DNA from 3 places in the Vogesella amnigena genome. Region 3 is predicted to be linked to each of the others. Evidence: predicted binding sites of a transcription regulator. Region 3 holds the regulator's gene; each other region holds the start of a gene.

Region 1 (2,270 bases), on a different contig from region 3:
TGCCACGCGCCAGACAGGGTCATGATGCCGTTGATCATGCCACCCCAGCTCGGTGCCAGCAGCACCAGGGAGAAGGCCATGCCCAGAGACTGGGTCCAGTCCGGCAGGGCGGTGTAGTGCAGGTGGTGCGGACCAGCCCACATGTAGGTGAAGATCAGCGCCCAGAAGTGCACCACGGACAGGCGGTAGGAGTACACCGGACGGCCGGCCTGCTTCGGTACGAAGTAGTACATCATGCCCAGGAAGGCTGCGGTCAGGAAGAAGCCCACGGCGTTATGGCCGTACCACCATTGCACCATGGCATCCACGGCACCGGCATATACCGAGTAGGACTTCCACATGGAAACCGGTACTTCCAGGCTGTTGACGATGTGCAGCAGGGCCACGGCCAGGATGAAGGCACCGTAGAACCAGTTGGCCACGTAGATGTGCTTAACCTTGCGGATGGCGATGGTGCCGAAGAACACGATCGCATAGGCCACCCAGACAATGGTGATCAGGATGTCGATCGGCCATTCCAGCTCGGCATATTCCTTACCGGAGGTAAGACCCAGCGGCAGGGTGATGGCGGCAGCCACGATGACCAGTTGCCAGCCCCAGAAGGTGAATGCGGCCAGCTTGTCAGACAGCAGGCGCACATGACAGGTGCGCTGTACCACGTAGTAGGACGTGGCAAACAGCGCGGAGCCGCCAAACGCGAAAATCACGGCATTGGTGTGCAGCGGACGCAGGCGACCGTAGTGGAACCAGGGCCCAAAATTGAGCTCCGGCCACACCAGCTGGGCCGCAATAATCACGCCAACCAGCATGCCGACAATGCCCCAGACCACGGTCATTATCGAGAACTGGCGCACCACCTTATAGTTATAAGTGGATTGCGTATCCATTAGGGTTTTCTCCAAGGTTGCGAACTAGAACGTGTAAAACCGGTGACTTGAAGTCCGGGTGCGTACCCCCCATGTAGTGCTGGAGGCCCGGCAAGTCGCGGGAAGCGAGGGCACTGCTGTTGCATCGCAACAACCTTGACAAACCCTGCCCTGAAAACGCGCTCGATTCCCATTGTTCAACAGGCGATTCTAAATCAATTCGGGCATTCGCCACTAGTCGATAGAGAACTGGATGGTCGCAAATTGCCTGAATCGCACCGTTTGCAGACCCATTCCCGCCTTTGACATGCAGGCGATTATATTGTCATCGCCTGTATCGCTATTGACGCATATCAAGCCGTAAGGTCAGGCGCAGTCGATGGTGGCTGGTGCTAGAATTCGCGCTTCCTGCGTATTCATCCGGACTAGCCAACATGTCTACCGCTGTCAGCTATCGCATTCGCCCCGTTGCTCCCGAAGCCCACCTGTTCGAAGTCTCGGTTACCGTAGCCCAGCCCGCCGCTGGCGGCCAGGTGCTGCGACTGCCGGCGTGGATTCCGGGCAGCTACATGATTCGCGAGTTTGCGCGCCACATCGTGGCCATCCGCGCCGAAAGCTGCAGCAAGGCGGTAGCGCTCAGCAAGCTGGACAAGCACAGCTGGCAGGCGGCGCCGGTGAAGGGCGCGCTTACCGTGCATTACACCGTGTACGCCTTCGATCTGTCGGTACGCGGTGCCTACCTGGATGGCGAGCGCGGCTTCTACAACGGCACCAGCGTGTTCCTGCAGGCAGACGGCTTCGAGAACGAGCCGTGCGAGGTGGATATCCTGCCGCCGGAGGACAAGGCGCTGGCCAGGTGGCAGGTGGCTACCAGCCTGCCGGCGCTGGAATGCAAGAAATCCGGTTTCGGCCGCTACCGTGCGGCCAACTACGACGAGCTGATCGACCACCCGGTCGAACTGGGCGAGTTCGAGCGCATCAGCTTCAAGGCCTGCGGCGTGCCGCATGAATTTGTGGTATCTGGAAAATACCAGGCAGACCTGAAAAGGTTGGCCGCAGACACCAAGCGTATCTGCGAATGGCAGATCCGCTTTTTTGGCGAGCCGGCGCCGTTCGAGCGCTACGTGTTCATGCTGTTCGTCGGTGGTGACATCTACGGCGGGCTGGAGCATCGCGCCTCCACCGCGCTGGTGGCCAGCCGCGACGACCTGCCGCAGCACGGTGAGGCCGGTATCAATGACGGCTACCTCAAGCTGCTGGGGCTGATCAGCCACGAATACTTCCACACCTGGAACGTCAAGCGCATGAAGCCGGCGGCGTTCACCCCGTACGACCTGAACCGCGAAGGCCACACCACGCTGCTGTGGGCATTCGAGGGCATTACTTCCTACTACGACGACCTGG
Region 2 (2,270 bases), on a different contig from region 3:
CAGCGTATCGCGGCCCACCAGGCCCAGCAGCTTGTGATCCCCGGACACACAGGCCACCCAGTGATGCTGCGGATCGTGCTGCCCGGCCAGACTGCCGTTCACCATCAGCCCAACGCCATGCGGGTCGATCAGATCCTTGGCCAGCAGGTAACGCGAGGTATCCACGCTCTTGAAGAATTCGCGCACATAGTCTTCGGCCGGGTTTTCGATGATTTCCTGCGGGGTACCCACCTGCACCAGGCGGCCGCCTTCCATGATGGCAATGCGTGAGCCGATGCGCAGCGCCTCTTCCAGATCGTGCGATACGAAGAAAATGGTGCGGCGGTGATCGCGTTGCAGCTGCAGCAGGATGTCCTGCATTTCGGCGCGCTTGAGCGGGTCGAGAGCCGAAAAGGCTTCGTCCATCAGCATCAGCGAAGGGTCCACCGCCAATGCGCGCACCAGACCGACACGCTGCTGCATGCCGCCGGACAGCTCGTGCGGCATTTTGCGGGCAAAGGTAGCCAGGCCAACCTGCTCCAGCACTTCCATGGCGCGCTTTTCGCGCTCCTTGCGGCCAACCCCGGCAATTTCCAGGCCGAAGGCAGCGTTGTCCAGCACGGTGCGATGCGGCATCAGCGCAAAGCTCTGGAACACCATGCTCATGTCGCGGCGGCGCAGCGATACCAGCTCGCTGGGCGACAGTTTGGTGATGTCCTGGCCATCCAGCAGGATGCGGCCATCGGTGGGGTCCATCAGCCGGTTGATCAGGCGAATCAGCGACGATTTGCCGGAGCCGGACAGGCCCATCAGTACGAAGATCTCGCCCTCATCCACCGAGAACGACACGTTGTTCACGCCCACTACCTGCCCGGTATTGCGAAACACCGTTTCCTTGGTTTCTCCAAGCTTGAGTAGACGCATTGCCTCCTGTGGCTTTTCCCCGAAAACCTTGTACAGGTTTTCTACCACGATCTTGCCTGACTGCATTGCTTTCTCCTTTGCCCTGGCGAGGCTGCCACATCGCAGCAAGTGCTGTGCCCGTCATGCACCAGTGCGTGACAGGTGTGCTGCGCCAACACCCAAGCTGTTGTAGTAATTGATTTGTATCAAGGAAAAAGATATGGACGATACGACCTGACAAGCAAGAATCAACCGACACCAACCTGTCCTAAAACGACATCGCACCAACCAGTATCATAAGTTAACCAAAAATCAAGGAAATGCCCGTCTGACGGGCACTCCAGGCGCCTTTTCTGTGCATGCTGCAGTGGCGAAAAACACAGCGTTGCGTCGTTCCCTGACAGGTGTCAGACAATCTCCACGCCCAAACAATGGCAAGGCACTACGCGGCAGCCGCAAAAAAAACAAGCCGCTCGGCTTGCGCACGAACGGCTCGCAGGGGAGAGTTATTCAGAACCGACCACAATGGTCAGCACAGCCAAGTCCACGCCCGTGGCACAAAGTGTGCGAAGGTATCCATGCTGGGGCGGCTGCACAACGACCAGCGACTCAGCGATCCAGCACCACGGGGCTCAATGGCACACTGCAACACGGCAGTATCCAGCCCTGATCGATTTCACGCTGGCGGATGCCGCCACCGTGCTTCATATCCACTTTGCCTTCCAGCATCTTGGTCTTGCAGGTACCACACAGGCCCTTGGAACAGGACGACGGCACGCGAAGGCCCTGTTGCTGCGCCGCGGCCAGGATAGTCTGCCCGGGCTTGGTATGCACCACATCGCCCAGCTTGTTGAAGCGCACCTCGTAGCCGCACTCGCCAGCCGCCTCCGGCTCGGCCGGTGCCGCTTCGGCCGCGCCGGCCGCCGCATTCAGGTCGGCAAAATTGAAGCTTTCTTCATGATAGTGCTGCATATCGAAACCGGCCGACTGCAACAACTCGCGCGCGCCGGTCATGTATGGCGCCGGGCCACAGCAGAACACGGTGCGCTCGCGGAAATCCGGTACCAGCCGCTCCAGCGCAGCCAGATCCAGCCGGCCTTCCAGCCCGCTCCACTCCGGTTCCGGATCGCGCACCTGCACAATGGCGGCCTGGTGAAAGCCCTTGCGCGCACGAGACAGCTGCACCAGTTCGTTGCGGCAGATCAGGTCGGCCGGCGAGCGGGCGCTATGCACGAAGGCGACGTCGATATCACCGCCGAGATCCACCAGCGCACGGCTCATCGACATCAGCGGCGTGATGCCGCTACCGGCGGACAGAAACAGGTAGCGCGATGCCGGCGCATTGGCAAAGCTGAACTCGCCGGACGGCCCCAGCACGCTGATGTTCA
Region 3 (2,270 bases):
CTCGTCGTCCGGCTTGGCAAAGTGATCCATGCCGATGAACACATAGCCGGCGTCGGTGAGCTGCTGTACCGAATTCTGCAGGATGTCCAGCTTGTGCGCGGCCGTGGGCAGATCAGCCTCGTTGATGCGGCGCTGCGGCATGAACACGCTGGGCAGGTGCGCGTAGTTGTACAGCGCGATGCGGTCCGGGTTCATTGCCAGCACCTTGTCCACAGTGCGGCGCACCGAGTCGGCATTCTGCAGCGGCAGGCCGTAGATCAGGTCCACGCTCACCGACTTGAAACCGGCCTCACGCGCGGCGTTGATCACGGTAAGGGTTTCTTCCTCGCTCTGGATGCGGTTCACCGCCTGCTGCACGGCCGGGTCGAAATCCTGGATGCCCACACTCATGCGGTTGAAACCCAGCCGGCCCAGGTGCAGCACGGTGTCGCGGCCAACCTTGCGCGGGTCGATCTCGATGGAAAACTCACCATCCGGCAGCAATTCGAAATGCTTGTTAATGGCCGCCATCACCCGGCTGAGTTGCTCGTCGGACAGGAAGGTGGGTGTGCCGCCGCCAAAATGCAGCTGGATCACCTTCTCGCGGTAGCCCAGGCGTGCCGCCACCAGGGCGATTTCCTTTTCCAGGTAATCCAGGTACTGGTCGGCGCGGCTCTTGTCTTTGGTGATGATCTTGTTGCAGCCGCAGTAGTAGCAGATGGTGTTACAGAACGGCACATGCACGTACAGCGACACCGGGCGATGGCTGGCGCCAATGGCGTGCTGCTGCAGCCAGTGCTCGTAATCCTTCACCCCGAAGCCGCCGTGAAAGCGATCTGCCGTCGGGTAAGAAGTGTAGCGCGGGCCGGAACCTTCAAGTTTTTCGATAAGTTCTCGATCGAAGACGCATTGCGTCGGCTGGAACGGGGCGGTGGGTGTCATATCGTCTTGCTTGGAAAACTGGTGGTGGGCTGGTAAATTTGCGCTAATTGACACTTGGCGCGCTTTGACGCGTGTCAAGCAAGCCTCTAGCCTTGCGAAACCCGGAAACCATGACCGAGCTCACTACCTCCCTGCACACGCTGAAAGTGTCGTGCTCCAACTGCAGTCTGCGTGAACTCTGCCTGCCGGTTGGCCTCAACCGCGACGAGATGGCACAGCTGGATGCGGTGATCCGCCAGAGCCGCCGTCTGAAGCGTGGCGAGTACCTGTTCCACTCCGGCGAAGGCTTCCGTTCACTGTATGCAGTGCGTACCGGTTTCTTCAAGACCTGCGTCTCCAGCCAGGACGGCCGCGAGCAGGTAACCGGCTTCCACATGTCCGGCGAGCTGATGGGCCTGGACGGCATTTCCGCCAGCCAGCACGGCTGCGACGCCATCGCGCTGGAAGACAGCGAGGTATGCGAGCTGCCGTTCAACCGCATGGAAACCCTGGGCCGCGACATCCCCAGCCTGCAGCACCACTTCTTCCGCCTGATGAGCCGCGAGATCGTGCGCGACCAGTCGGTAATGCTGCTGCTGGGCAATATGAAGGCCGAGGAGAGGCTGGCCGCCTTCCTGCTCAACCTGTCGCAGCGTCTGTCGGCACGCGGCTTTGCCGCCTTCGACTTCATCCTGCGCATGAGCCGCGAGGAAATCGGCAGCTTCCTGGGCCTGAAACTGGAAACCGTCAGCCGCACGCTGTCCAAGTTCCAGCAACAGGGCTGGCTGAAAGTGGATCACAAGCACATTCAGGTACTGCAGCCGGAAGAGCTGAAGGCACTGGTAGCCGGCTGCGCCCAGGCCAACAGCCTGCGCTGAGCACCAGCCGCCCTTAGCGTTCGAACGCCCTGCCCCGTGCGGGGCGTTGTTGTTTGTGGGGGGATGCAGGGTGGAAAACACGTAGCCCGGATAAGCCACAGGCGCATCCGGGAACATTGGCACCTGCTCCCCGGATGCGCTGCGCTTATCCGGGCTACCAACTTGCCGTTCGAACGCCCTGCCCCGTGCGGGGCGTTGTTGTTTGTGGGGCAAGCGTGTGATGTGTAGGGCGGATGCCCCGCAGGGGCGATCCGCCAACACAAGGTTGGCCGCAAATGACGGTGGAACGCCCCGCAAGCGCCTCATAGTGGCGGAACGCCCCGTTGGGGCTTCCGCCCTACAGCACCCCTATCGACAGCGCCGCCGCCAGCGTGGCGCCCAGCTCGGCCGCCTCCTCCAGCGACTGCGGCGTCACCTCCCCCTTCACCAGCAGCGGTGGCAAGGCCTCGCGCAGCGGGTAGCCGCTGGCGATGCGGCGAATCGCGGTGAGTG

Evidence for each region. Region 3 encodes FNR, which switches genes on or off when oxygen is low (the NO sensors DNR and NnrR bind a similar motif). Its sites were predicted from a motif close to TTGATNNNNATCAA; they were not measured.
Region 1: a site for FNR is predicted at 1,210-1,223, ahead of ACFOKJ_RS13410 (M61 family metallopeptidase). Genes of this name have one in related genera too.
Region 2: a site for FNR is predicted at 1,079-1,092, ahead of ACFOKJ_RS16905 (quaternary amine ABC transporter ATP-binding protein). Genes of this name have one in related genera too.

The regions. Positions count from the first base shown of each region.
Region 1 is NZ_JBHRYH010000041.1:42,985-45,254, forward strand. It holds gene ccoN (cytochrome-c oxidase, cbb3-type subunit I) at 1-887, opposite strand, end outside; gene ACFOKJ_RS13410 (M61 family metallopeptidase) at 1,301-2,270, shown strand, end outside.
Region 2 is NZ_JBHRYH010000046.1:254,447-256,716, forward strand. It holds gene ACFOKJ_RS16905 (quaternary amine ABC transporter ATP-binding protein) at 1-969, opposite strand, end outside; gene ACFOKJ_RS16910 (FAD-binding oxidoreductase) at 1,492-2,270, opposite strand, start outside.
Region 3 is NZ_JBHRYH010000018.1:38,641-40,910, forward strand. It holds gene hemN (oxygen-independent coproporphyrinogen III oxidase) at 1-921, opposite strand, end outside; gene fnr (fumarate/nitrate reduction transcriptional regulator Fnr) at 1,032-1,778, shown strand; gene ACFOKJ_RS08710 (NAD(P)H-dependent oxidoreductase) at 2,116-2,270, opposite strand, start outside.